One region of the Streptomyces monticola genome, then DNA from elsewhere that is predicted to be linked to it. Evidence: riboswitches for the same ligand, from Rfam matches in the RefSeq annotation. Region 1 holds a riboswitch; the other holds the start of a gene.
What was found. Region 1 has a riboswitch for cyclic di-AMP ahead of ACFQVC_RS33905 (M23 family metallopeptidase). Riboswitches for the same ligand answer to the same signal wherever they lie in the genome.
Positions count from the first base shown of each region.

Region 2: linked by a shared signal. The riboswitch ahead of ACFQVC_RS05180 (M23 family metallopeptidase) and the one ahead of ACFQVC_RS33905 (M23 family metallopeptidase) in region 1 are both predicted to bind cyclic di-AMP.

Region 1 is NZ_JBHTCF010000019.1:187,294-198,899, reverse strand. Features, by position in the region: gene ACFQVC_RS33935 (TIGR02234 family membrane protein) at 1-377, opposite strand, end outside; gene ACFQVC_RS33930 (anthranilate synthase component I) at 377-1,879, opposite strand; gene hisI (phosphoribosyl-AMP cyclohydrolase) at 1,891-2,274, opposite strand; gene ACFQVC_RS33920 (TIGR03085 family metal-binding protein) at 2,357-2,992, shown strand; gene ACFQVC_RS33915 (cytochrome P450 family protein) at 3,079-4,287, opposite strand; gene ACFQVC_RS33910 (ketopantoate reductase family protein) at 4,515-5,423, shown strand; gene ACFQVC_RS33905 (M23 family metallopeptidase) at 5,510-6,223, opposite strand; cyclic di-AMP (ydaO/yuaA leader) riboswitch at 6,227-6,403, opposite strand; gene ACFQVC_RS33900 (LuxR C-terminal-related transcriptional regulator) at 6,680-9,904, opposite strand; gene bdeA (bis(hydroxyethyl) terephthalate hydrolase) at 10,063-10,980, opposite strand; gene ACFQVC_RS33890 (MFS transporter) at 11,192-11,606, opposite strand, start outside.
Region 2 is NZ_JBHTCF010000001.1:1,248,398-1,260,003, forward strand. Features, by position in the region: gene ispG (flavodoxin-dependent (E)-4-hydroxy-3-methylbut-2-enyl-diphosphate synthase) at 1-1,120, shown strand, start outside; gene dxs (1-deoxy-D-xylulose-5-phosphate synthase) at 1,327-3,252, shown strand; gene ACFQVC_RS05160 (aspartate aminotransferase family protein) at 3,249-4,721, shown strand; gene ACFQVC_RS05165 (helix-turn-helix domain-containing protein) at 4,844-5,464, shown strand; gene ACFQVC_RS05170 (DUF6126 family protein) at 5,461-5,634, shown strand; gene ACFQVC_RS05175 (tyrosine-protein phosphatase) at 5,682-6,479, opposite strand; cyclic di-AMP (ydaO/yuaA leader) riboswitch at 6,946-7,106, shown strand; gene ACFQVC_RS05180 (M23 family metallopeptidase) at 7,111-8,034, shown strand; gene ACFQVC_RS05185 (SGNH/GDSL hydrolase family protein) at 8,304-9,131, shown strand; gene ACFQVC_RS05190 (SIMPL domain-containing protein) at 9,280-10,089, shown strand; gene ACFQVC_RS05195 (hypothetical protein) at 10,246-10,413, opposite strand; gene ACFQVC_RS05200 (carboxymuconolactone decarboxylase family protein) at 10,835-11,452, opposite strand.

The DNA of each region.
Region 1 (11,606 bases):
TCCAGGGCCGCATCGTCGCGCGCGCCGAGCAGCGCGGCCGCCACGATGCCCGCTCCGCTGAGCGTGAGCAGCACCGAGACGAGGACGCGGCCCACCCGGCGTACCGCGAAGATCGCGACGAGGGCGGCGAGGCCCACGATGGCGAGGGCGGCGGGCACTCCGGTGACGTCGCCGCCCTTGGCGATCTGGTGCAGGGCACCGCCGGCCGTGGCGGCGTCACCCGCGGCCCAGGTCTGCCGGGACGCGAGCAGCGCGACGGCGGCGCCGAGCGCACCGAGCAGCAGAGCGGCGGCCAGGCTCCGGCGGGCGGCGGGCGCCTTCGCCCGCGGGGTCTCTGCGCGAGGCTGGGGTACGGCTGCGGAAGTCACGCCTTCCACTATCCCTCACGGCCCTCGCGGTCGTGGAGGCGGTTGGCGCTGTGCACCGCGCGCAGCACGGCCGCCGCCTTGTTACGGCACTCGGTGTCCTCGGCGACCGGGTCGGAGTCGGCCACGACGCCCGCTCCGGCCTGCACATACGCGGTGCCGTCGCGCAGCAGCGCGGTACGGATCGCGATGGCCGTGTCGGAGTCGCCGGCGAAGTCGAGATAGCCGACGCAGCCGCCGTAGAGGCCGCGCCGTGAGGGCTCGAGCTCGTCGATGATCTGCATCGCGCGCGGCTTCGGGGCGCCGGAGAGGGTGCCCGCGGGGAAGCAGGCGGTCAGGACGTCGAAGGCGGTGCGGTCCTCGGCGACCCGGCCCGTCACCGTCGAGACGATATGCATCACGTGCGAGTACTTCTCGATGGACATGAAGTCGACGACCTCGACGGAGCCGGGCGTACAGACCCGGCCCAGGTCGTTGCGGCCGAGGTCGACGAGCATCAGGTGCTCGGCGCGCTCCTTGGGGTCGGCGAGGAGTTCGTCGGCGAGCGCCTGGTCCTGCTGCGGAGTGGTGCCGCGCGGCCGGGTGCCGGCGATGGGGTGCACCATGGCGCGGCCGTCCTCGACCTTGACGAGCGCTTCCGGCGAGGAGCCGACGACGTCGAAGCCGTCGAAGCGGAAGAGGTACATGTACGGCGACGGGTTGGTGGCCCGCAGGACCCGGTAGACGTCCAACGGGCTTGCCGAGCACGGGGTTTCGAAGCGCTGCGAGGGCACGACCTGGAAGGCCTCGCCCGCGCGGATGCGCTCCTTGATGTCCTCGACGACGTCCTGGTACTCGGTGCCGCCCCACAGCGCGCTGAACTCGGGAATCGCGGACTCCGGCAGCGCGACCGGGGGTTGGGGCACGGCCCTGGCCAGGTCGGCCTCCATGGCGTCGAGCCGGGCGACGGCGTCGGCGTGCGCCTCGTCCACGCCGGTGTCCAGGTCGTTGTGGTTGATCGCGTTGGCGATCAGCAGGACCGAGCCGTCCCAGTGGTCGAGTACGGCGAGGTCGCTGGTGAGGAGCATGGTCAGCTCGGGCAGCTTCAGGTCGTCGCGCTCGCCGGGACCGATCTTCTCCAGGCGGCGCACGATGTCGTAGCCGAGGTAGCCGACCATGCCGCCGGTGAAGGGCGGCATGCCGTCGTGCAGGTCACGCGGGGTGTGCAGGGCCTCGACGGTGGCGCGCAGGGCGGCCAGCGGGTCGCCTTCGGTGGGCACGCCGACGGGTGCGGTGCCCTGCCAGTGGGCCTGGCCGTCGCGCTCGGTGAGGGTGCCTGCGCTGCGTACACCGATGAAGGAATAGCGGGACCAGGACCGGCCGTTCTCCGCGGACTCGAGCAGGAAGGTGCCGGGGCGCTCCCCGGTGAGCTTGCGGTACAGGCCGACCGGGGTGTCGCCGTCGGCCAGGAGCTTGCGGCTGACGGGGATGACGCGGCGGTCGGCGGCGAGCTTGCGGAACGTCTCGAGATCCATGTCGGCCGACCCTACTGACCGTCGCGCGCGGGCTCGGACCCCGGCACTTCCAGCGGCAGCACATCGGCGTCGAAGCAGGTGCGGGCCCCGGTGTGGCAGGCGGCGCCGATCTGGTCGACCTGGACGAGGACGGTGTCGGCGTCGCAGTCGAGGGCCACGGACTTCACGTACTGGAAGTGGCCCGAGGTGTCGCCCTTGACCCAGTACTCCCGGCGGCTGCGCGACCAGTAGGTGCAGCGGCCCGTGGTGAGGGTGCGATGCAGCGCCTCGTCGTCCATCCAGCCGAGCATGAGCACCTCACCGGTGTCGTACTGCTGGGCGATGGCGGGGACGAGCCCGTCGGCGCTGCGCTTGAGGCGGGCGGCGATGGCCGGGTCGAGGTTGCTGCTGCTCATGGGTCCATTGTGCCGGGTACGCGGGAGGAATCGGCCGGTCGTCCACTGGGCGGACCTGACGCCCCAGGCTTAGGCTGGCGTCATGTCGACCCATGCCAAGCGTGAACGGCTGCTCCTCGCCGACCTGTTGGAAGCGGCGGGGCCCGAGGCCCCCACTCTGTGCGAGGGCTGGAACACCCGTGACCTGGCCGCCCATGTGGTGGTGCGCGAGCGGCGCGCCGACGCCGCCGGCGGTCTCCTCATCAAAGCACTCGCCCCGCGCCTCGAACGGGTGCAGGCCGAGTTCACCGAGAAGCCGTACGAGGAGCTGATCCAGCTGATCCGTACGGGACCGCCGCGGTTCTCGCCGTACGCCCTGAAGCAGGTCGACGAGGCGGCGAACGCGGTGGAGTTCTATGTGCACGCCGAGGATGTGCGCCGGGCCCAGGAGGACTGGAGTCCGCGCGAGCTCGACCCGGTCTTCGCGGACACCCTGTGGTCGCGTCTGGAGAAGATGGCGCGGGTGCTCGGCCGCAAGGCGCCCACCGGTGTGGTCCTGCGCCGCCCCGACGGCCAGACGGCGGTGGCGCACCGCGGCACTCCGGTGGTCACCGTCACCGGCGAGCCGGGCGAGCTGACGATGTTCGTCTTCGGCCGGCAGGAGCACGCGCGCGTGGACCTCGACGGCGACAAGGAAGCGATCGAGAAGCTGCACGGGGCCAAGCAGCTGGGGCTCTAGCGGACGCCGGGCCCTGGGGCTCCGGCAGCCCCGGGGCGCGGGACCGCCGCGCCAGCACCGCACGGGCAGCGTCCGTACGCCCCGCGCTACCACCGCACAGGTAGCGTCCGTACGCCCCGCATCAGCATGCCCGAGACCCACGCGAGGCCGGCCTCGTCCGCGTCGGGGGCGAGGTCCGGGCAGCGCTCCAGGAGGGTACGGAAGGCGATCCGGCCTTCCAGCCTGGCCAGCGGTGCGCCGAGGCAGTAGTGCAGTCCGTGCCCGAAGGCGATATGGCCGCGGGCGTCCCTGCGGATGTCGAAACGGTCGGGCTCGGCGAAGCGCGCCTGGTCGTGGTCGGCGTCGGCGAGGGCCACCAGGACGATGTCGCCGGCCGGCACCGTGGTCGTACCGATCTGTACGTCCTCGGTCGTCCACCGGGGGGTGGCGGTCTCCACGGGACCGTCGTAGCGCAGCATCTCCTCGATCGCGCCGTCCATGAGGCCGTCGGGGTCGGAGCGCAGCAGCTCCAGCTGGCCGGGGTGGGCGAACAGGGCGCGCAGGCCGTTGCCGATGAGGTTGACGGTGGTCTCGTGGCCCGCGATGAGCAACAGCACGGCCATGCCGATCAGTTCATCACCGCCGAGCCGGTCGCCGCCCTCGTCCACGGTGTGGATCAGGGCGCTGAGCAGGTCGTCGCCGGGGGCGGCCCGGCGGCCTTCGATCAGCTCGTCGAGATAGCGGACCATGGCGTCGAAGGCGGCTTCGCGCGCCGGTCCCGTGGCGGTGCCGACGATCTCGTTGGACCAGGCGCGGAAGGACGACCGGTCGAGTTCGGGAACGCCGAGGAGTTCGCAGATCACGGTCATCGGCAGCGGGAAGGCGAGGGCGCCGACCAGGTCGGCCCTGCGGTCCGGGGCGGCGAGCATGACGTCGAGGAGTCCGTCGGTGACCTCCTGGACGCGCGGCGCCAGGGCCGCGATACGGCGGGGGCTGAACTCCCGTGCCACCAGGCGGCGGAGCCGGGTGTGGTCGGGCGGGTCGCGCAGGAGCATGTGCGTGAGCGCGGGGCTGTCGGCCGCTCCCCCGCCGAGTTTCTCCAGGGCGCCGTGGACCTTGCGGAAGTCGCGGGTGATCCGCGGGTCTGTGAGCGCGGCGCGGCAGGCCTCGTGCCCGACGACGAGCCATATCTCCTGTCCGTCGGTGATGCGGACCCGGTGCACGGGTCCCTCGGCACGCAGGCGCGCGTACACGGGATAGGGGTTGCGGACGAAGTCCGGGCCCAGCTCCCGGAAGTCGGTGGCGACGGTCGGCATGGCGCTCCCCTGGGGACGGTCGGACGGGCCGGACCCCTTGGACGCTACCCGCGGGTCGATCTTCGCCCCCAGAGCCATTCAGGACAGTCGTACGTGATTCCCGCCGCCCTCAAGTGGCTCTCAAGTGACTTTCAAAGCACGGGCGTTGGAGGGGTCGATCGCGCCGCCGCAGATCGTCGACCATGGTCACCGACCGGCTTCCGCGAGAGGCTGGCAAGCTGTTGTCCATGACAACTACCTCAACACCGTGGACTGTGGCCGTACTTGGCCCCGGCGGCGTCGGCGGACTCTGCGCCGGGCTGCTCGCGCGCGCCGGGCACCGGGTGATCTGTCTGGCCCGCGAGGAGACCGCGGCCGTGCTCGACGAGCGGGGTCTTACGGTACGCAGTCCCGAGTTCGGCGACTTCACCGCGCGCGTGGAGACGGACACCCGGCTCCGGGAGCCCGTGGACGCGTTGATCGTCACCCCGAAGGAGACCGGTCTGCGCGCCGCCCTCGACCGGGTGCCGCCCGAGGCCATGGGCGACGGGCTTGTGCTGCCGCTGCTCAACGGCTTCGAGCACGTCGGCGTCCTGCGCGAGCGCTATCCGGCCGGGCAGGTCGTGCCGGGCACGATCCGGGTGGAGTCGACTCGGGTCGCGCCCGGGGTGATCGAGCACGGCGGACTCGGCGCCCTGGTCGAGGTGGGCAGCGCCACCGCGCCGCACGCGCGCGTGGCGGCCCTTGCGGAGGTGCTCGGCGCCACCGGTCTCACGGTGCGCGTCCGCGACGACGAGACCGCGATGCTGTGGGGGAAGCTGTCGTTCCTGCTGCCGATCGCGCTGCTCACCACGCGGTACGGAGTGCCGGTCGGCGGCGTACGCACGGAGCACCGGCAGCGGATGCTCACGGTGATCGGCGAGATCGACAAGGTGGCCGCCGCCGAGGGTGCCCCCGTGGACACCGAGGCGCTCCTGGCGTTCGTCGACGCCGCTCCGGCTGCGACGCGCTCCTCGATGCAGCGGGACGCCGAGGCGGGGCGGCCCCTTGAGGTCGACGCGATCGGCGGCGCGCTGCTGCGGGCGGCGGCCCGGCACGGAATCGCGGTGCCGGAGACGGCCGGGCTCGTCGCCGAGGTCGGCGCTCTCGGCGCTTGAGCCCGGCCGCCGGACCTCGACCGGCCCGGGGCCGGGGGCGGCGGGGCCCGCACCGTGGGGGTGGCGCGGGCACCGCCGCGGCCGGGTCAGATCTGCACGCCGTGGCCGCGCAGCCAGTCGGCCGGGTCGACCGCTGAGCCGTACTCGGGTGTCGTACGCACCTCGAAGTGCAGATGAGGGCCGGTGACATTGCCGGTCGCGCCCGAGGCGCCGAGCCGGTCGCCGGTGCCCACCGACTCGCCGTCGGAGACATCGATCTGCGACAGGTGCGCGTAGTGCGTGTACTCGCCGTCGGCGTGCTTGACGACGATCTCGTAGCCGAAGGAGTCGTCCCAGCCGGCCGAGACGACCGTGCCCTCAAGGGCCGCCTTGACCGTGGTGCCGACCGGCACCGCGAAGTCCTGCCCGGTGTGGCCGTTGGACCACTGCTCGCCGCTGGCCTCGAAGCCCGCGGTCTTCGTGCCGTCCTCGACCGGCAGCACGGCCCGGTCGGAGGCGAGCTGCAGTTCGTCGCCGACCTGCAGCAGATTCGGGTCGTCCCCGATCACGGACTTGTTGTCCTCGTACAGCTGTCGCCAGCCTCCCTCCACGCCCTGCTCCTCGGCTATGGCGGAAAGCGTGTCGCCGGCTTCGACGGTGTACGTGCTGTCGCCCTCGAGGGCGGTCGCGGTCCCCGCGGCGACGACCGGGAGGGCGAGCACCGCCCCGGTGAAGGTGACCTTGGTCGCCAGGCGGCGAGGGGCGCTGCGGGGTCTTGCGGCGCGGTGGCGGGCAGGCGCCTTCGCGTTGGCAGCCGTCATCGATGCTCCTACTCCAGACGCCTGCGAGGTGAGCTGTCGGGTTCGGGCTCGGAGTCTGCCCGGCCGCACGGTGGCGGCTTCACCCCAAGGCCCTTGCGGGCCACGCCGTCCGGACTGCGGAACCGGCCGGCGAAGGTGGGTCCCCCGCTCCTGCCCGGTGGGGTTCAGCCGTGGGTCCGTGCACACCAGGGGCAGGACTCGGCGTCCGGCGGCACGGCGTTCGAGTGTCGAACGCCCTGCACGCTAGGGGGAATGGGTGGTTCCACACAAGAGCTTCACGACAGGAGCACGACAAATACGGGGTGAAGTCGCGGGCCGCACACACGTGTTGCCCCGACCTGCGCGGACCTGTCGGGTCCGTCGCGGTCATCGGGTCCGTCGCGTTCATCGGCTCTGTCGCGTTCATCGGCTCTGTCGCGTTCATCGGCTCCGTCGCGTTCATCGCCAATCGGCGCTTCATGGCCGCACAGCCGGTTCGTCCGCGAGCCCCACGCGCTCGCCACGGTCGACACGATCCACGCGGTCAACTCGGCCCACCAGACGGGACAGTTCCACGCGGGAGCGCACACCGAGCACGGAGAAGACATTGCGCAGATGGTGGTCGACCGTGCGCGGGCTCACGGAGAGCCGCCGCGCCACCTCCCTGTTGGTGGCTCCCTCCGCCACCTGGCGGGCGATCCGCAGCTGTTGCGGCGTCAGACGCGCGAGCCGGTCCGGGGTTGCCTGCCGCGCCGGTTCACCCGTGGCCTCACCGGTGGCGCGCAGCTCGGCCGCCGTCTGCGCGGCCCATACGGCGGCGCCGCACCGCTCGAAGGCGACCAGCGCGTCCCGGAGCCGGCCGCGGGCCTTGCCCGGCCTGCGGGTACGCCGCAGCCACTTGCCGTACAGCAGAGACGTGCGCGCCCGCTCGAAGTCGCCGCCCGCCGACTCGTGCAGGGCCAGCGCCTCGTCGTAGCGCGCGTCGGCCGCCGGTATATCGTCGGTGGTCAACAGGGCCTGACAGCGGGCGAGTTGGGACGGGGCCTGGGGGTCGTGGCCGAGTCCTGCCCAGAGCGCGAACTCGGCCACCGACGAACCGGCCGCCGCGCCCTCGCCGGCCAGGACCGACGCCTCGACGTAGCACGGTACGGCGAGCATCCGGACCGCGAAGTGCCCGCGCCGCGGCCCCGGCGCGACCAGCGGGCCGAGCCGTGCGGCCGCTTCGAGGGCCCGGCCCTGGGCCAGATCGGCGCGGGCGAGCGCCCACTGGGCCAGCGTCTCCGCCTGCGCGAGCCCGTGCCGGGCGGCGGTCGCGGCCGCGGCGCCCGCCAGTTCGGCGACCGTCGCCGCGTCGCCGTCGAGGGAGGCGACGAGCGCGAGGATGGCTTGCTGGTGGGCGAGGACATTGCACTGCCCGATCCTGCGGGCGATCCGCAGCCCCTCCTCCGCGTGCGCACGGGCGCTCGCATGCCGGCCGGCGCGCAGTTCCCCGTAGGCCAGTTGTTCAAGGGCACGCGGCAGTACGGCGTCGAGTCCATGGGCGCGGGCGACGGCCAGGGCCCTGCTCCCGAGGCGGCAGGCGGCGGCGAGATCCCCGAGTACCAGGGCAGCGACGCCGGCGCGCAACAGCCACTCCGGGTCTTCCGGGTCTTCCGGGCCTTCCGGGCCTTCCGGGCCTTCCGGTTCTTCCAATTCTTCCGGTTCTTCCGGTTCTTCCGGTTCTTCCGGGTCCTCAGGCACGCCTCCGCCCCCGGCCCTATCGCCTCCGCCCCCAGCCGTCTCGCCCCCGTCTCCGCCCAGTTCGACGACGCGGCGCAGGGAGGCGAGGCCGGCCGCGAAGGACGCCGGGGAGGACGTCTCGGAGGAGTCGAGTACGGCCGCCATGCCCGTCTGGAAGGCGGCACGCGCGTCGACGGCGCGGGCAGGTCCGGGCCCCACGGCCACACCCTCGATCACGCCCCCGCACTCTCCCAGCGCCTCCCGGTACGCCGTCGTGTCCCCCATCGCCCAGGAGGCCTCCGCGGCGGCGAGCCGGGCCCGTACCGCGCGCTCCGGGTCGTGCGGGGCAAGGAGCCGGGCGGCGAGCAGCAGCGATTCGCGGGCGTCGGCGACGGGCCCGCCGCGCAGGGCCAGGAGCCCGTGGACGAGTTCGGCCCGGCCGCGCGCGGCGTCGGGCACCGGCAACGCCCGTACGGAACCGAGCAGTTCGGCCGCCAGGGCCGGGCGACCCGCGCGGCGGGCGTGGTCGGCGGCCTCGCACAGCCGCAGGGCGCGGGCCTCCTGCTGCTCCGTCAACGCGGCGGCGCGGGCGAAGGCGAAGGCGCGTTCACTGTGGGCGACGCCGAGGCCGGGAGCGCGGGCGGCGGCCGCAAGGGCGACGGCGAGCGCGGCATCCGGGCCGACCGCGGCGAGCGCCCGGTGCACAAGGTGCGGCAGTCGCTCCCGCTCCCCCGTGGCGACCGAGGCGAGCAGCCGGTGCGCGGCCCTGCGCCCGGCCGCCGGCACCCCGTCGTACACGGCGCGGCGCAGGGCGGCGTCGCACCGCACCCGGTCGGGCGTGCGGTGGACGAGCCCGGCGCTCTCGGCGGGTTCCAGGGCGTCGGGGCCGAAACCGGCCGCGGCGGCCGCGCGCAGCAGCGGCGCGGTCCGGGTGCCGGCGCCGTCGTGGGCCGTGGGATCGGCCTCGTACCCGGCGGCCGCGAGCAGCAGCAGGGCGCAGGTGTCGGCGGACAGGCCAGCGGGCCGTACGGCGCAGGCCCGCAGCAGCGCCGCCCCGTCCCGGAGCGACCGGGGAAGGGGCGCCCCGCCGGCCAGCTGCCGCGAGGTCAGCCGGCCGGCCAACTCCCGTAAGAGCGACGGGTTTCCGTCGGCCGCCGCCAGCACTTCCGCGCGCGCGAGCGGGTCGAGCCGCCGCCCCGCCGTGAGCCGGCCGAGCAGTTCGTCCGCGGCCTCGCCCGGCAGCGGTCCGAGCTGGACCCTGGGAAGCCCGGAGAGCAGGGCGTCGCCGGACCGGTGTGCGGCCACCGAGAGCAGCAGGCCGACGGGTGCGCGCCGGGCGGGTGCCGCGGCGGCCGCGAGGGCACGGGCCAGCTCGCAGAGGGCGGCTCTCGGCGCGGGTTCCCACAGGTGCAGATCGTCCACGCACAGCAGCAGCGGCCGGTGACCGGCAAGCCGCTCCAACTCCCCGCGCAGTACGCCGGGTTCGGGCTCGGCGCGCAGCAGCGCGGCGACGGCCGCGGGAGCGGTGAGGACCTCAGGAGCAATGAGGGCCTCAGGACCGCTGGAGGCCCCAGGACGGGTGGAGGCCGTGGGCGTCGCAGGCGGGGGCGTCACGGACGGGGACGTCACGGACGAGGACGTCACGGACGAGGACGTCACGGACGAGGACGTCACGGACGAGGACGTCACGGACGAGGACGTCACGGACGGGGACGTCACGGACGGAGGCGGTACGGACGGAGGCGGTACGTATACGGCCGCGCCGCGGTTGCTCGCACCCCGCTCGCCCTCGTGCTCCCCGCCCCCGAACTCCCCGGCAAGGCGGCGCAGCAGCGTCGTACGCCCAAGGCCCGGGGCCGCGACCAGCAGCAGGGCGCCCGCGCGGCCCGCCCGCAGCCGGTCCGAGAGGGCGGCACAGGCCGTGAGTTCAGCGCTCCGGCCGTATATCCGCAGAGGGTTTCTGACGGTGCTGATTCCGGTCACGCCCGTCACGTTACTGCCGCGTAAATACTGGCGTGCCCCTTGATTGGGCAGCACCCCAACCCCTCCCGGACAACCCTGTGTCCGGGCACAACGCCGTGGTGGCGGCCGCTGTCACGCGACCGCCACCACTTACCGCCGCCGGTGTGCCGGCAGCATGCTCAGCCGGAGTGCGGGCAGTTGCCCCGGTACTCCTCGATGGTCGTGCTGGGACGCGGCAGCGGGCAGAGGAACTGCTCGTAGCGGGTGTCGTTGTCGATGAACCGCTTCAGCCAGGAAATGCTGTACTTCGCGATGGTGGTGTTGGACGTGTTCGGCGTGAAGTGGCTCGCGTTGTTGAGCTCCAGGTAGGCCCGGTCGAGGGTGCTCGGCAGGCTGCTGTAGAACGGCTCGGAGTGCGAGGAGACGGGCGCTATCGAGTCGCCGTCGGCCCCGACGATCAGGGTGGGCGTCTTGATCTCGGGCCAGCTCTTGTCGATGTTCCAGCCGGTGAGCGGGATCGCCGCCTGCAGCGACGGCCGGGACTTCGCGGCCTCCAGGGTGCCGCCGCCGCCCATCGAGTGCCCCATGACGCCGAGCCTGGTGCTGTCGATACGGCCGCGTACGGAGCTGCGCTGGGTCAAGTAGTCCAGGGCCAAGAGGAGTTGGCGGCCACGGCTGTCGGGCTGGTCGAGCGTGGTGAGGGTGTCGATGGTGAAGACGACGAAGCCCTGCGAGGCGAGGCGGGGGCCGAGCCAGGATATGGACGACTGGGTGGCCGTGTAGCCGGGCGAGATCGCGACCGCGCCGAAGGTGCCGTCCGCGGTGGACGTCGGGTAGTACACGGTGCCGCCGCCGAACCCGCTGACGCTCAGGGACGACACGCTGGTCTGGGAGACGGAGTAGTGCCCGCGCACGGCCTCGATGCTGGACGGTGTGGGGTCAGGACCGCGCTCGTAGGGGTTCTCCGCGGCTGCGGCGGGGGTCTCCTCGGTCTCGGCGCCGAACGCCTGCGAGGTCGCCAGGGCTCCGGTGGCCAGGAGCATCGCGAGTCCGGCCCGCACCAGGCGGCCCTTCACTCGCCGGGCCCGCCGCCGCACGGGGGCGCCGGGTTTGTCGCTGCTGATCTGCTGCACGACGAAGGGTTCCTCTCGCTGGGGGGAACGGCGAAGTCGCGCGGGCCCGGCGGCTCATCGCCCCCGGCGGACCAGGGGCAGGACAGGACCTGCGGAACTCCTCCGCTGTGACTGACGGCCGTCACTCTCCAGCCGGGCCGGCTCCGCGCACATCGGCAGAATCACCGGCCTCCGCTCAACCGCCGCCGGTGCGCCCCGGGTTGGACCTCTCGGCCCCACCGGCTCCACCTGCCCTGTCAGCCCCACCGGCCCCGCCGGCCCCCGGCAGCGACGCCCGCCGCAGTTCGGGGGACAGCACGCCGACGATCGCGCCGCACGCGCTGACCGCGCCCCCGACGAGGAACATCGGGCCCACGCCCACCGCCTCGGCGGCGAGGCCGAACAGCGGGAAGGCCAGCGGAGCGATGCCCACGAAGGTGAGGGCCATCACCGCGGCCACCCGCCCCTGGTACGCGGCCGCGGTGTTCGTCTGGATCAGCGCGGCCGCGAGCCCTCCGCACACCCCGCTGAGCAGCCCCGCGCCCAGCGCCACCGCCGCGGCGCCCGGCACCGTCGGCAGTACCCCGATGGCGCCGATCGCCGCCGACGCG
Region 2 (11,606 bases), on a different contig from region 1:
CCGGCCGATCGCACCGCGGCGGCGCTCGCGGCAGATCCAGGTCGGGACGGTTGCGGTCGGTGGTGACGCGCCGGTGTCGGTGCAGTCGATGACGACGACGCGCACCTCCGACATCGGCGCGACGCTGCAGCAGATCGCCGAGCTCACCGCGTCCGGCTGCCAGATCGTCCGGGTCGCCTGCCCGACCCAGGACGACGCCGACGCGCTGTCGACGATCGCCCGCAAGTCGCAGATCCCGGTGATCGCCGACATCCACTTCCAGCCGAAGTACGTGTTCGCCGCCATCGACGCCGGATGTGCGGCGGTCCGGGTGAACCCGGGCAACATCAAGCAGTTCGACGACAAGGTCAAGGAGATCGCCAAGGCGGCCTCCGAGACCCGCACCCCGATCCGGATCGGCGTCAACGCCGGCTCCCTGGACGCCCGCCTCCTGAAGAAGTACGGCAAGGCCACCCCCGAGGCGCTCGTCGAGTCGGCGCTGTGGGAGGCCTCGCTCTTCGAGGAGCACGGCTTCCGTGACATCAAGATCTCGGTCAAGCACAACGACCCGGTCGTGATGGTCAACGCCTACCGGCAGCTGGCCGCCGCCAGTGACCATCCGCTGCACCTGGGCGTGACGGAGGCGGGCCCCGCCTTCCAGGGCACGATCAAGTCAGCCGTGGCCTTCGGGGCGTTGCTGGCCGAGGGCATCGGCGACACCATCCGGGTCTCGCTGTCCGCGCCGCCCGTCGAGGAGGTCAAGGTCGGAATCCAGATCCTGGAGTCGCTCGGGCTCCGGCGCCGCCGCCTGGAGATCGTCTCCTGTCCGTCGTGCGGCCGTGCCCAGGTCGATGTCTACAAGCTCGCCGACGAGGTGACGGCAGGTCTCGAAGGCATGGAGGTGCCGCTGCGCGTCGCCGTCATGGGCTGCGTCGTGAACGGGCCGGGGGAGGCCAGGGAAGCGGATCTCGGGGTGGCGTCGGGCAACGGCAAGGGGCAGATCTTCGTGAAGGGCGAGGTCATCAAGACCGTCCCCGAGTCGAAGATCGTCGAGACCCTGATCGACGAGGCCATGAAGATCGCCGAGCAGATGGAGAAGGACGGCGTCGACGGCGGCGCCCCGATGGTGACGGCCGGGTGAGGCGTCCGTCGCGCCCTGATCCGTTGCTCCTGAGCCGCCGGTCCTGAGCCGTCGCTCCCGAGCTGGTGTTCCCGAGCCGTTGCTCCCGAGCTGCTGTTCCGTGGCTGCTGTTCCTGAGCCGCAGACCGTGAGCCGCCGTCGTCCTTCCAGATGAATCCGGCCCGTCGCGCCGTGAGTTGACGTTCCATTCGAGAGGGGGCCCAAGCATGACGATCTTGGAGAATATTCGGGGGCCGCACGACCTGAAGGTGCTGACCGAGGAGGAACTCGACGAACTCGCCGAGGAGATCCGCCAGTTCCTTGTGCACGCCGTGGCCCGCACCGGCGGGCATCTCGGGCCGAACCTGGGTGTCGTGGAGCTGTCCATCGCCCTGCACCGGGTCTTCGAGTCGCCCGTCGACCGGCTGGTGTGGGACACCGGCCACCAGAGCTACGTACACAAACTCCTGACCGGACGCCAGGACTTCTCCAAGCTGCGCGGCAAGGGCGGCCTCTCCGGGTATCCCTCGCGCGAGGAGTCCGAGCACGACATCGTCGAGAACAGCCACGCCTCCACCGCACTCGGCTGGGCCGACGGACTCGCCAAGGCCCATCAGGTGACCGGCAGTCCCGGCCATGTCGTCGCGGTCATCGGGGACGGCGCGCTCACCGGCGGTATGGCCTGGGAGGCGCTGAACAACATCGCCGCCGCCAAGGACCGGCCACTGATCATCGTCGTCAACGACAACGAGCGCTCGTACGCACCCACCATCGGCGGCCTCGCCAACCACCTCGCCACCCTGCGCACCACGGACGGCTACGAGAAGGTGCTCGCCTGGGGCAAGGACGTGCTGCAGCACACCCCGGTGATCGGGCAGCCGCTGTACGAGTCGCTGCACGGTGCGAAGAAGGGCTTCAAGGACGCCTTCGCGCCGCAGGGCATGTTCGAGGACCTGGGGCTCAAGTACCTCGGGCCGATCGACGGCCATGACCTCGCGGCCGTCGAGTCCGCGCTGCGCCGGGCCAAACGCTTCCACGGGCCGGTCCTCGTGCACTGTCTGACCGAGAAGGGCCGCGGCTACGAGCCCGCCCTCGCCGACGAGGCCGACCGCTTCCACACCGTCGGCGTGATGGACCCGTTGACCTGCGAGCCGCTCGCGCCGTCCAACGGCCCTTCCTGGACCTCGGTGTTCGGCGACGAGATCGTGCGGATCGCCGAGGAGCGGCCGGATGTCGTGGGCATCACGGCGGCCATGCTGCACCCGGTGGGCCTGACCAAGTTCGCGGAGCGCTTCCCCGAGCGGGTGTGGGACGTCGGCATCGCCGAGCAGCACGCGGTCGTGTCCGCGGCCGGTCTCGCCACCGGCGGTGTGCACCCGGTCGTCGCCGTGTACGCCACGTTCCTCAACCGCGCCTTCGACCAGCTGCTCATGGATGTCGCCCTGCACAAGTGCGGGGTCACCTTCGTGCTCGACCGCGCGGGTGTCACGGGCACCGACGGCGCCTCGCACAACGGCGTGTGGGACATGTCGATCCTCCAGGTCGTTCCGGGGCTCAGAATCGCCGCACCGCGCGACGCCGACCAGCTGCGGACCCAGCTGCGCGAGGCCGTCGACGTGGCGGACGCGCCCACCCTGATCCGGTTCCCGAAGGAGTGCGTGGGCCCGGCCATCGAGGCCAGGGGCCGGGCCGGCGGCATGGACGTCCTGCACCGCGGGGCCAGTGCTGATGTGCTCCTGGTCGCGGTCGGCGTGATGGCCGCGGACTGTCTGCAGGCGGCCGAGCTGCTCGCGGCGCGCGGGATCGGCTGCACCGTGGTCGACCCGCGGTGGGTCAAGCCCGTCGACGCGGCCCTGCCCGCCCTCGCCGCGCGGCACCGCATGGTGGCGGTCGTGGAGGACAACAGCCGTGCCGCCGGGGTGGGTTCGGCCGTCGGGCAGGCGCTGCGCGACGCCGAGGTGGATCTGCCGCTGCGTACCTTCGGCATTCCCGAGCAGTTCCTGGCGCACGCGAAACGCGGTGAGGTGCTCGCCGACCTCGGCCTCACCCCGGTGGAGATCGCCGGGCGGATCGGGGCCACGCTGGCGCGGATGGACGAGGCGGCACCGGCGGGCGACGAGGCGAAAACGGCGGTTAAGGAGAACCACGAATGAGCAGAGCGGCGGACCACGAAGCGGCCGGTGCGGGCAGGGACAGAGAAGCCGCTGCGGGCAGGAAGCAAGAGGCCGGTGCGGGCAGGAGCAAGGAGTTCGACCTCGGCAGGCTGCTCGCCGAGCGCGGCGCCGAGCGCTACGAGCTGCACGCCCGGCATCTGAACCACCAGCTGCCGCGGATGCTGCACACCATCGGCTTCGACAAGGTCTACGAGCGGGCCGAGGGCGCCCACTTCTGGGACGCCGACGGCAACGACTACCTCGACATGCTCGCCGGGTTCGGGGTGATGGGGCTCGGCCGGCACCACCCCGTCGTACGCAAAGCCCTGCACGACGTGCTCGACGCCTCGCTCGCCGACCTCACCCGCTTCGACTGCCAGCCGCTGCCGGGCCTGCTCGCCGAGAAGCTGCTCGCGCACAGCCCGCACCTGGACCGGGTGTTCTTCGGGAACAGCGGCACGGAAGCCGTCGAGACGGCGCTGAAGTTCGCCCGCTACGCCACCGGCAAGCCGCGCATCCTGTACTGCTCCCACGCCTTCCACGGGCTGACCACCGGGTCGTTGTCGGTGAACGGCGAGGCCGGTTTCCGTGACGGTTTCGCCCCGCTGCTTCCGGACACGGCCGTGGAGATGGGTGATCTGGGCGCGCTGGCACGGGAGTTGAAGCGCGGGGATGTCGCGGGTTTCGTCGTGGAGCCCATCCAGGGCAAGGGTGTGCACGAGGCGCCGCCCGGATTCCTGCGCGCCGCCCAGGAGTTGCTGCACCGGCACAAGGCGCTCCTCATCGCCGACGAGGTGCAGACCGGGCTCGGCCGCACCGGCGACTTCTACGCCTACCAGCACGAGGAGGGTGTCGAGCCCGACCTGGTGTGCGTCGCCAAGGCCCTGTCGGGCGGGTACGTGCCGGTGGGTGCGACGCTCGGCAAGGACTGGATCTTCAAGAAGGTCTACTCGTCCATGGACCGGGTCCTGGTGCACTCGGCGAGCTTCGGCGCCAACGCGCAGGCCATGGCCGCGGGCCTCGCCGTCCTCACGGTCATGGAGGACGAGCAGACCGTCGCCAACGCCCGGCTCATGGGGGAGTTGCTCAAGTCCCGGCTCGGCGCGCTCGTCGAGCGCTATGAGCTGCTGCACGATGTCCGCGGCCGGGGCCTGATGGTGGGCATCGAGTTCGGCAGGCCGAAGTCGCTGAAACTGCGCAGCCGGTGGGCCGCGCTGCAGGTCGCCCGCAAGGGGCTGTTCGCGCAGATGGTCGTCGTACCGCTGCTGCAGAAACACCGGATCCTGACCCAGGTCTCCGGCGACCACCTCGAAGTGATCAAACTGATTCCGCCGCTGGTCATCGGTGAGCAGGAAGTCGACCGCTTCGTCACGGCCTTCACCGAGGTGATGGACGACGCGCACAGCGGTGGCGGGCTCATGTGGGACTTCGGGAAGACGCTGGTGAAACAGGCGGTCGCCAACCGCTGACCGCCCGACTCGGACCGCCCCGACTCGGACCGCGACGACTGAGACCGTCACGGCTCTCCAGCGCTTTTGCCTCTGGGGCAAGAAAGTTGCCCCAGAGGTAAGGGTCTGGCTGAATCAGCGGTATGAGTCCTGCCGACCCCGGGGGTGCGTCCGACGCGGTGGCCGTGGTCGCGCCCCGGCTGCGCGAACTGCGCCGCCGTGCCTCGCTCACGCTGGAGGCCGCCGCCCGTGACGCCGGGCTCTCGCCCGCCCACCTCTCGCGCCTGGAGACCGGGCAGCGCCAGCCGTCCCTGCCCGTACTGCTCGCTCTCGCCCGTATCTACGGTACGACCGTCTCCGAACTCCTCGGTGAGGCCGTCGCCGACCGGGACGCGGTGATCAGGGGCGACGCGATGGAGCCGTCCGAGGCGGGCGGCTGGACCTACCGGCAGGCGGGTGCGCCGGGCCGGGGGATGCAGGCCCTGCGGGTGAAGGTGCCGTACGGCGCGCAGGGCGACATCGTGCGGGTGCATCCCGGCGAGGAGTGGCTGCATGTCCTCAAGGGACGGCTGCGGCTGCATCTGGCCGCTGCCGTCCATGTCCTCGCGCCCGGTGACAGCGCGCACTTCGACTCGCTCACCCCGCACCGGATCGCCGCCGCGGACCGCCACGGGGTGGAGCTGCTCTTCGTTCATACGCTGCTGCAGAGTCCGGCCACCGCGCTGTGCCTCGGCGGCGGCACAAGCCCGGGAGACCCGCGATGACCGAGCCCGAACCGATGACCGAGCCCGAACCGCAGCAGCCCGCCCGCCGTTCCATGGAGGAGAAGTTCCCCCGTGGACTGTGGGTCCGCCTGATCGTGTACGTGGCCGTCGGCCATCTCTTCGCGGCCTTCGTCTATCTGCTGTTCACGCTGGGCGCGCAGAACCAGTAGCGGGCGGGACCCGGAATCCGCTCCCGCCCGGCCGGCCGGGAGCGGTCTCAGTCGAGCAGGTTGTCCCGCAGGCGCTGGCGCACCTCGGGGGTGACCTTCAGGCCCTCGGTGACATACCGCTCGACACTGCCCCAGGTCTCCTCGATGGCGTCGAAGGCGGCGGCCAGATACTCGGCGCGGGCGTCGAAGAGCGGGCTGAGCAGCTCCATGACCTCGGGCGACATGGCATCGGCCGAGGTGCTCGAACGGTGCACCTTGTAGCGGCGGTGCGAGGCGTTGGACTCGAGGTAGTCGGCCTCGATCGCGGACCGCTCGACGCCGACCGCGAGCAGGGTGACCGCTATCGACAGCCCCGCACGGTCTTTGCCGGCCGCGCAGTGCATCAGGGCCGGCACGCTGTCGTCGGCGAGGGCGTGCAGGACGCGGCTGTGCTCGGAGGTGCGCTGCGTGATGATGGCGCGGTACGACTCCACCATCCGGTTCGCGGCCCGGCCGTCGGACAGCAGTGAGCGCAGCTGCTCCAGATCGCCGTCGCGGACCATCTTCCAGAACTCGGCGCCGTCGGCCGGGTCGGTCAGCGGCAGATTCACATTGAGCACGCCGGGCAGCTCGACGTCGGGGCCCTCGAGCTTCTGGTCCGCGGCATTGCGGAAGTCGAAGATGGTGTGCAGGCCGAGGGTGGTGAGGAAGGCGGCGTCGGCCGCGGTGGCGTGCGCGAGGTGACCGCTGCGGAAGAGCCGGCCCGCCCGCACCCGCCTGCCGTCCACGGTCGGAAGCCCGCCCACGTCGCGGAAGTTGCGCACTCCTGCGAGCTCGGGCTCTGTCGACGGGACCTGCTGCGTCACGGGGGCTCCTCCCATTCGGACGCCGACGCGACTCGTCGGCGGGCGCGGCTTCGACGATACGACATGCATTCCCGGGGCAATCAATCGTTCTGCCTGCTGGAATTGCCTGCGGGGGACGTCTCTGCTACGGACTGATGCACGGTCAGTCAAGGCAGCCAAGGCGACTTGTCCTCAATGACCGATTCAGGGCTGATTCAGGACGTTCGTGGTAACTGGCCCTGGACTAAAGGCCTCTGGCGCCTTCCTTGGTGAGCGGGATCATAGTCGTGACGGTGCGTGGTGATCCGCCGGAGCATTTTCCGAGGGTAAGGGAACGGTAAAGATCAATTCTGTACGGAGTGTGACGGGAATTCCGGGAATGGATCATCACCGTGCAATAGCCCGGGAATTGAATGCTTGTCGATTCGCTTCGCGCTCGATTACGGTCGCCGACGTCCGGGCGGACGCCCAATCCTGCCGCCGCTCGGATTTCCGCACACCCACCCGTGTACGGCAGGAGCGGGGGACCCACGGTAAGACGCCGGATCCGGTCCACCGGAGCGGCTTGGGGTGAAGTCGCGTGAAAACGCGGCCGGGCATCTCCAGTCCGAACCCGACAGCTCACCTCGCAGGCGCCGGAGAGGAATCCGTCATGCCCGCGAAGGGTAAGCACCGCCGTCCCAAGACCCAGCGGCTCAGCCGTGGTTTCGCCGCCGCGGGCACCGGAGGAGCCGCGCTCGCGCTGCCGCTTCTCGGTGCCACCGGCGCCCACGCCGCCGCCCCCGCAGCGGCCGGCGTTCCCGCGTCGGCGGGTATTCCGCAGTCCGCCAAGGCGGCCGTTCCCGGTGCCGCCGTTTCGAAGGCCGCCGAGAAGGCCGACGCCGAGACCTATTCCGTGGTGCCGGGCGACTCGCTTTCCAAGATCGCTGACGAACTGAATGTCGACGGCGGCTGGAAGCAGCTCTACAAGGACAACCGGAAGGCCGTGGGCGGTGACCCCGCGCACATCCTTCCCGGAATGAAGCTGACGGTCGGCGCCGCAGCCGCCAAGGCTGAGGCCAAGCCCGACAGCGAGCCGAAGAAGGCCGAATCCGGCGACGCGTCCCCGTCGAAGTCCGCGCAGTCCGACGGCGACGGCGGCGCCGCCGAGGCCGAGCCCGCGGCCGCCGCGAACGGCTTCACCGCCCCGGTCGAGGGTGCGATCTCCACCTCGTACCGCACCGCCGGCGGCATGTGGTCCAGCGGCTATCACACCGGCACCGACTTCTCGGTCCCGTCCGGCACGGCGATCAAGTCCGTCGGCGAAGGCACCGTCGTCTCCGCCGGCTGGGGCGGCTCGTACGGCAACGAGGTCGTCATCCGGCACGCCGACGGGCACTACTCGCAGTACGCCCACATGACGTCCCTCAATGTGTCCACCGGCCAGACGGTCAGCGGCGGCCAGCAGATCGGCCTGTCCGGTTCGACGGGTAACTCGACCGGACCGCATCTGCACTTCGAGATTCGGACCGGTCCCGGTTACGGCTCCGACGTGGACCCGATGGCGTATCTGCGCTCGCACGGCGTTTCCCTCTGACCCGTACGACCTCTCTCGCCCGTTCGTCCGGCGCGAGTGACGGTGATGTGGCGACGGCCGGAATTCCTGCGGGAGTTCCGGCCGTCGCCATGTGCGCGACCGGCGGGCGCCCAGCGGGGGGGGGCAGGGTCGGTCGGCCAAGCCGGAGTAATACGGGCAGTCCGGCCTATTCCTACTTGATCGACTCTTTACCGGTGTCATATCTCACCAGCCGTCAACCCCCACCTACGGTGGCGTAGGTCACTTAGGGAGGTGAAAGATATGCCGACGTGGCAGACGATTCGACACCCCTCATCCGCAGCGGCGGTTCCGACCTCGGTTCCTACGCGGCCGTCGGCGACAGCTTCACCGAAGGCGTCGGAGACCCTGGCCCCGACAGCACCTTCGTAGGCTGGGCCGACCGCCTCGCCGTGCTGCTCTCCGACCGGCACCCCGAGCACACCTTCGCGTACACGAACCTCGCCGTACGCGGAAAGCTCCTCGACCAGATCGTGGCCGACCAGGTGCCGCGCGCCAAGGAACTCGCGCCCGACCTGGTGAGCTTCTGCGCCGGCGGCAACGACATCATCCGGCCGGGCAGCGACCCCGACGACGTGGCCGAGCGCTTCGAGCGGGCCGTCGCCGACCTCAAGCAGTCCGTCGGCACCGTCATGGTGACCACCGGCTTCGACACCCGGGGCGTCCCGGTCCTGCGCCATCTGCGCGGCAAGGTCGCCACGTACACCGCCCATGTCCGGGCCATCGCCGACCGCTACGACTGCCCGGTCCTCGACCTGTGGTCCCTCAAGTCCGTGCAGGACCGGCGGGCCTGGGACGGCGACCGCCTGCACCTCTCGCCCGAGGGCCACACCCGGGTCGCGCTGCGCGCCGCCCAGGTCCTCGGCATCGAGGTCCCCGCCGACCCCGACCAGGAGTGGCCGCCGCTGCCGCCGCGCGGCCCCCTCGAAGGCCGGCGCGACGACATCCAGTGGGCCCGCGAGTACCTGGTGCCGTGGATCGGGCGCAGGCTGCGCGGCGAGTCCTCCGGCGACCACGTGGCGGCCAAGGGCGTCGTGGACCCCTATGTCCTCAAGTCGCATCTGGAGTCGGCGACCTGAGGGCGCGACACCCATGGGACCGGTGAGGTGACACCGGGCACGGGAGCGGGAGTGGCACCCGGAGGCCGGGCGTCCGCGGTGCTGGGATGACCGCGCACCCTCTCTGGAAGCCAGGGCAGGACCCGTACCGGCGGAAGGACTCCACGCCATGCCCGAACAGGCCGTACCCCTGACCACCACCGGCGCTCCCGCGGTCGCCCGCGCCCTGCGCCCGCTCGCCGTGGCCGTCCTCGCCGGCGGGCTGCTCACCGCGGCGGCCGTACCCGCCGTCGCCGCTCCGGCCGCCGGCACCGTATCCGCCGGCGCATCCGCCCCCGCACCTGCCGTGGCGCCCGAGCCCGCCACGGTGACCGTGACCGGGGAGGGCAGCGCGTCGGCGGCGCCCGACATGGCGGTGATCACCGCGGGTGTGGAGGTGCGCAGGCCGAGCCCGCAGGAGGCGCTCACCGCGCAGAACGCCGCGGCCGACCGGCTGCTCGCCGCGGTGCGCAAGCAGGGCGTGGCAGATCGCGACGTACGCACCGAGAACCTCTCGCTGTCCGCGGTCACCGAGCAGCCGCCGAACGCCACCGCGAAGGTCACCGAGTACCAGGCGGGCCAGGTGTTCTCCATCCGTGTCCGGGACATCAAGAAGACCGGGCCCGTCATCCAGAAACTCATGGACGCCGCCGGGGACGCGGGCCGGATCCACTCCGTGGCGTTCGACGTCGCGAAGCCCGGCAAGCTGCGCGCCGAGGCCCGCAGGGCCGCCCATGAGGACGCGCGGGACAAGGCCGAGCAGCACGCCCGCCTCAGCGGCCGCAAGCTCGGGCGGCTGCTCTCCCTGAACGAGGGCGACAGCGGTCGCCCGCGCCCCGTCGCCATGCCGGCCGTCGCCTTCGACAAGGAGGGCGTGCCGGTGGCCCCGGGCGAGGTCGAGGACAACATCACGGTGACGGCGGAGTTCGAGATGAAGTGACCGCCGCTGGTCGCGGAATGTGTGGTTCTGGAGTGTGTGGTCCGGCCCCCGGTGACGTCCGTCGCCGGGGGCCGGACCATGTCGTCACGGCTGCGATGGCGGCTGTGCGGACGTGACGGCCCGCCGCCGCACACGCTCGTGCCCGGCTGTCCGGGGTCACGGTGTGTTGCGGTTGTCGTCGCGGGTGCCGCGCACGGCCCGGCGCACTCTGCGCCAGGAGCGGATCAGCTCGGGGAGCTGGTCGAGGACGCAGCGTGCCGCGAAGAGGAGCACGGAGATCGCCCCGGCCGCCGCGAGTGCGTGGAGGACCAAGCTGTCGGCCACCGATGTGCCTTCCGGATCAGGTGGCCGAAACGATGGTCGCGGGACCAGTCCGGCCACGTGAGTACGTGGACGAACTGACTTCCCGCCGGCACCAAGAACGTCAGGCCGGGCTTGGCCCCCCGGTGGGACGAACAGGGTCATGCGTGCAGGCCCGGGCCCGCGGTGTCGAATCCACTCCCTGGCCGCCCATGCCGGAGGCCGCACCAGTTCTGTGGATCCCTTCCTGGCACCCCGGCCTCTTGCCGGGCCGCCCAGGGAGCGGACAGTCCGGGCGTCACGCCCGGACTGAGATTGCTCGGGAAACTAGCAGAACTCCGTTGCGGGGAGCGGGAGTTGAGCTCGTTCGGGTGCTTCCTGGGGGCGTGGCCGGCGCGGTGCGGCCGGATTCCGTACGATGCGCGCCCCGCGCACTGACGCCCGGTCACCGTGCCTTCCGGGCCTCCTGTGCCTCCTGTGCCTTCTGTGTCTCCGGCGTTCCCTGTGCCTTTTGTGCGTCCCGTAGATCGCACGACTCCTTGAAGCCCTGGCTCGTCAGGCCCATCGCGGCGTTGAAGCGGGAGCGGAGGTTCTCCACCGCGACCATCATCGTCAGCTCGACGAACGCCGGCTCGCCCAGGCGGTCGACGAGCCGGGCCGCCAACTCGTCGGTGACCTCAGGGGGGTTGGCGGTGGTGGCCTCGGCGTACTCCATGACGTCCCGCTCCAGGTCCGTGTACGCATCGCTTTCGCGCCAGAGCGGGATGTCACGGAGCTTCTTCGGGTCCATCCCGCGCTCGTGGTTCTCCCAGTAGCCGAAATCCATGCACCAGGAGCAGCCGATCGACGCCGCGGAGGCCATCACGGCGAGGGCCTTGAGGTCGGCGTCGAGCTTGTTCCACTTGGCCACCGACTGCTCGAAGCGCAGCTGGCCCCAGAGCAGCCGGGGGTGGTGGGCCGACGCCTTCGCGGGGTCCATGACCTTGCCGTAGGTGCGCTTCGAGTACCACTCCACCACGCGGTAGAAGAGGGTGCGGCGGGGAGTGAGGGAAATCCGGGCCATGGCGGCCACCTCCTGGGTCGGACCGTGTGTCGCCTGTACGACGGGTGGGGGCCCGCGGAATGTGACATGCGGGCCGGACGCCGTGGCGGAGCGCGTGCGTGGGGCGCGTATGCGGGGGCGCGTGGGGGCCGGAATCCTTCGGGGGGTCCGCACG